Regions from separate parts of the Siminovitchia sediminis genome, predicted to be linked through region 1. Evidence: riboswitches for the same ligand, from Rfam matches in the RefSeq annotation. Region 1 holds a riboswitch; the other holds the start of a gene.
The links. Region 1 has a riboswitch for FMN ahead of ribD (bifunctional diaminohydroxyphosphoribosylaminopyrimidine deaminase/5-amino-6-(5-phosphoribosylamino)uracil reductase RibD). Riboswitches for the same ligand answer to the same signal wherever they lie in the genome.
Positions count from the first base shown of each region.

Region 2: another riboswitch for FMN. It lies ahead of ACFSCZ_RS10225 (ECF transporter S component); the one in region 1 lies ahead of ribD (bifunctional diaminohydroxyphosphoribosylaminopyrimidine deaminase/5-amino-6-(5-phosphoribosylamino)uracil reductase RibD).

Region 1 covers NZ_JBHUEO010000030.1:42,962-45,420, reverse strand. The annotation lists gene ribE (riboflavin synthase) at 1-54, opposite strand, end outside; gene ribD (bifunctional diaminohydroxyphosphoribosylaminopyrimidine deaminase/5-amino-6-(5-phosphoribosylamino)uracil reductase RibD) at 55-1,155, opposite strand; FMN riboswitch at 1,304-1,448, opposite strand; gene aceA (isocitrate lyase) at 1,573-2,459, opposite strand, start outside.
Region 2 covers NZ_JBHUEO010000026.1:81,416-83,874, forward strand. The annotation lists gene ACFSCZ_RS10220 (peptidoglycan DD-metalloendopeptidase family protein) at 1-528, shown strand, start outside; FMN riboswitch at 588-721, shown strand; gene ACFSCZ_RS10225 (ECF transporter S component) at 881-1,456, shown strand; gene ACFSCZ_RS10230 (ferredoxin) at 1,702-1,950, opposite strand; gene ACFSCZ_RS10235 (CPBP family intramembrane glutamic endopeptidase) at 2,291-2,459, shown strand, end outside.

The sequences.
Region 1 (2,459 bases):
CTTTCGGTCTATCCGTATAACCGTTCCAATTTCCTCAATAATTCCGGTAAACATCTATATCCCCTCCCTTTCCAAGGGCACAGCTGTAATTTTTATATCAGGGCCTATCTGTTCCACTGAGGTAAATCTAAGTGAAGCCGCTTCTTTCATCCATTGTTTTGGAATACCGGCAAAGGCTTGGACACTTTTTTTGTCATTAATTAATTTTGGCGCCATATACATGACGATCTCCTGGAAACAGCCGGCTTCTACAAATGATGAATGTACGCTTCCTCCTCCTTCTACAAAAACAGATAGGAAGTTTTCTTCCCCCAGCCATACAAGAAGGTCATCCAGTTCAATTGTGTCGGAAGGCATTTTTTTGACTCTTGCACCTTTTTTTTCAATAGCAATGAGTTTTTCCTGGCTGGCTTGTGTCCCGCACACAATGATCGTTGGCGTTTCCTTATCATTTAACAAATTGGCTTCTAAAGGAATCTTTAAATAAGTATCTAATACAATTCGAATGGGATTTTTTCCACCCTGGGGCAATCGGGTTGTAAGATGGGGATTATCATGAATCACGGTATTGATGCCTGTCAATATAGCATCGTGGCGATGCCGGTAATGATGTACATCCAACCTGGATTGTTCCGATGTAATCCATTTGCTGTCTCCGCTTGAAGCCGCCGTCTTTCCGTCAAAAGTTACAGCGGTTTTTAATGTGACGAATGGTTTTCTTGTCTTCATAAAATGATAATAGTATTTATTAAGTTCTTTGGCCTGCTGTTCACATATTCCATGTTCCACTCGTATTCCGGCGTTTTGAAGTTTTACAACCCCATTTCCGGCAACCATAGGGTTTGGATCCAGGCCAGCTATATACACCCGTTTAATTTTTTTCTCAATAATTAAATCAGCGCAAGGCGGTGTTTTTCCTGTATGTGAACAAGGTTCCAGTGTCACATAGAGATCTGCACCTTCAGCCTCATCGCCGGCCTGCTTTAAGGCATTAACTTCAGCATGTGCTTCTCCTGCTTTCAGGTGTGCACCCATGCCAATTACCTTTCCATTTTTTGCAACAACGCAGCCAACCGCCGGGTTGGGACTCGTCTGTCCAACAACAGCTTCAGCCAACTGCAGGGCCAATTTCATATAAAATTCTTTATCTCCCATAGTTCCTCCTTCCCATGACGGATAATTGACGGAAAAAAGCCCCGAAACTTGTTTCGGGGCAAAAACAGCAAACTTTAATAAACGTCATATTTTTCCTTCCCAAAACAGACAAAAATAGGCATGCCCATTTCGGCCAAAAAAATGACGCATTTTCCTTCTCCCATCCAGACTGTCACTGTCGGTTTTGGAATTTCACCAAATCCACCGCCCTCATAAAAGAGACGGGTCACGGACTCAGAGACAATTGTCTCAATACCGCCGGTCGGGAATTGCACCCTGCCCCGAAGGAAAATTTCATTCGATTGAATGTATTATATCATATATTTATCAAAACATAAGACTAACTTTTTTCCTTATTTTGTTAAAATCAATGAAAGAATATGTTCACGCATGCTCTTCAACAAAAGTTCATGGGGATTAGGACTGCAGGAACTGTGCTGCCTCTGTAGAACCCTTCAGGGCAGTGGTAGAAGATGTTCCTCCAGAAATCACCATGGATACTTCGTCAAAATAGCCAGTTCCGACTTCCCGCTGGTGGCGCGTAGCCGTATACCCTGCCGTCTCTGAAGCAAATTCTGCCTGCTGAAGCTTGGAGTATGCTGCCATGCCCGACTCTTTATATCCACGAGCCAATTCAAACATGCTGTGATTTAAGGAATGGAATCCAGCAAGCGTAACAAATTGAAATTTATACCCCATCGCTCCCAGTTCTTGTTGAAAGTTAGCGATCTCTTCATCACTCAGCTTGCTCTTCCAATTGAATGAGGGGGAGCAATTGTACGCAAGGAGTTTCCCCGGGAATTTCTCATGTATGGCTTCTGCAAAGCGACGGGCCTCTTCAATATTGGGTTCTGCTGTCTCGCACCAGATAAGGTCGGCATATGGCGCATACGCCAGTCCTCTCGAAATGGCCTGTTCCAATCCAGGGTGTGTATAGTAAAATCCTTCAGGGCTCCTTTCACCCGTCAAAAACTCCCGATCATACGGATCTACATCACTTGTAATCAAGTTAGCTGCATTAGCGTCCGTTCTTGCAATAATGACCGTTGGTATATCCATTACATCCGCTGCAAGCCTTGCCGCAATCAGATGGCGTACAGCTGTTTGTGTAGGCTGAAGAACTTTTCCGCCCAAATGCCCGCACTTTTTCTCGGAAGCCAGCTGGTCCTCCAGATGAACGCCGCCTGCCCCTGCTTCAATCATCGCCTTGGTTAATTCAAATACATTTAGGGGTCCTCCAAATCCGGCTTCCATATCTGCAACGATCGGTGCAAACCAATACGTATCTCCCCCGCCTTCAGACT
Region 2 (2,459 bases), on a different contig from region 1:
ATTGCAGGGGCTTTACATTCACCCGTATATGCGGTTGAAGAAGGAAAGGTCATTAAGTCGTATTATTCCGATACATACGGTCATGTCGTATTTCTGAAACATTCCTATGGATTCGTGACGGTTTATGCCCATTTGCAGAAAAGGGACGTTTTACAGGGGGCAACCGTAAAAAAGGGCGAAGTGATTGGAAGCATGGGGAGCACCGGGAACTCTACCGGCAGCCACCTTCATTTTGAAGTCCATTTTGGTGACTGGACTGTAACAAAGGAAAATGCGGTAGATCCGTTTGCGATATTCGGCAATGCTTTGATCGGAGAGCAAGTATATGCATTACAGCCTTCCTTGAATCAAACAGCCGAGGCAGTTGCATCTCCCCGGCAGCTTGATAAATATATAGTACAAAAAGGTGACACGGTATGGAGTATTTCAAGAAAGCATGGTACGACCGTTGAAAAGCTGGCTGAACTAAACGGCCTGAATGAAGATAACATAATTGTGGTCAACCAAACACTAATATTAAAAGAATAATGACAAATAACTTCACATATTGAAAAGTATATTGTATAATGGGGTCAAATAACATAATGATTCATCTTCGGGGCGTGGTGAAATTCCCGACCGGCGGTAATGAGGCGAGAGCCTCTAAGCCCGCGAGCCTGAAAAGGCAGGATTTGGTGAGATTCCAAAGCCGACAGTATAGTCTGGATGGGAGAAGATGAAGGTAGCCTGCATACATTCAAAATGTAAGAATACGAATGTTTATTTGACGACGCCTAAATTCTCCCTCAAAATGAAACTTTGAGGGAGTTTTTATTTTTCGGGCAAACATGTATGGCTTACCTTTCTTCGACATGAGATGAATCTCAAAGGAGAGAGGATTTTGAAAAAGTATAATACGAAGACGTTTGTTGCAATTGGAATGCTGAGCAGTTTATCATTTGTCCTAATGTTAATCAAGTTTCCGATCCCGCCGTTCCCAGCCTATTTGACAGTTGATTTCAGTGATATCCCGGCATTAATCGCTGCTCTTATGTTCGGACCGCTTGCAGCTATTATTGTGGAATTAATTAAGAATATTATTGATTATATGATGGTGGGAAGCGAAGCGGGAATTCCAATCGGAAATTTGGCAAATTTCATGGCAGGAATCGCATTTGTTTTGCCGGCATACTATGTTTTTAAAAAGTTGAGAATCAAGTGGGGTTTGGCCGTTTCGCTGATCTTTGGAACAATATTTATGGCGGTCCTCATGAGCGTTCTAAACTATATAGCCATTCTTCCGGCATATATTCTATTGCTTGGATGGGATCCAATGACCACATCCGAGCTGCGCCAGCTCGTTGTAGCAGCCATACTTCCGTTTAATCTCGTAAAGGGATTGCTGGTTACGGTGATCTTTTTACTGATATATAGCCGTATGAGACACTGGATGAATAAGCAGACGGTTAATGTATAACACACTCTCTTTAAGATCAGGCGCAGGAATGGGGATTCCTCGCCTGATTTTTTACTGAGAACACCAACAGGAGTGCAGCTTCAAACAGCCGAGTTTCATCTTATCCGGAAATTTCGTTTAACCCGTCCAGTGTAGTGGGTAGCCATTTCCGGACCATGAGCTGATGCTACCATTTTAAACTGAGCTGTAGTTTTTCCTGAAAAATAAAAAGGGAGAGCAGCAGGCACTCTCCGAAATACTTTGGTTTATTCAAATTTTAAAGGATCGCCGTCAAATGGCTCATCGGCAATTTTTATAGATTCAGTTGGACATCCTTCAAAGGCGTCCAACATATCATCTTCTAGAATAGCTGGGACCTCTGCAATCCCTTTATTGTCATCCAGGACAACATACGACAACCCTTCATCATCATAATCATATATGTCAGGAGCTGCTGCTCCGCAAGCACCACAGGCAATGCATGTATCCTGATCCACAATTGTAAATTTGGCCATGTGTCTACCTCCTATACATTCCAACTATCTCAACGCTGTTCAAAATAGCGATCGGCAAAAAGTTGTTATCTAACCATATCTTAATCCTCCCTACACAACATTTCAACTTAAATCAGCTTTCAATATTCATGTCGAACTATTTTATCTAACAGAACATTATAGAGAACATAGTCGAAAAATTCATTTCGTGATAAAATTAAATTAGCTCGTTAACAGGTGATTTTCCGTCCGGCTTTCTGTCTAACACAGTCTTCTGGACGCAAAAGCCCATAGTCCTAAACTGCCGAAAATATACATACATAGAATGAACATGAGCGGTTATGAAAAGTGGTGCAAGATCATGCATAAAAGACAGGCTGAGCTCATTCAACAACTGACACCCAGACAATTGACATGGAATCTTTATCTTACACAGTTCATATTACTCCTGATTTCTCTGATTCTGGGACTGTTTCTTTTGGGCCAACCGTCGGATATTATGAATAGGTTTCAAGTATCCCTTCAGTGGA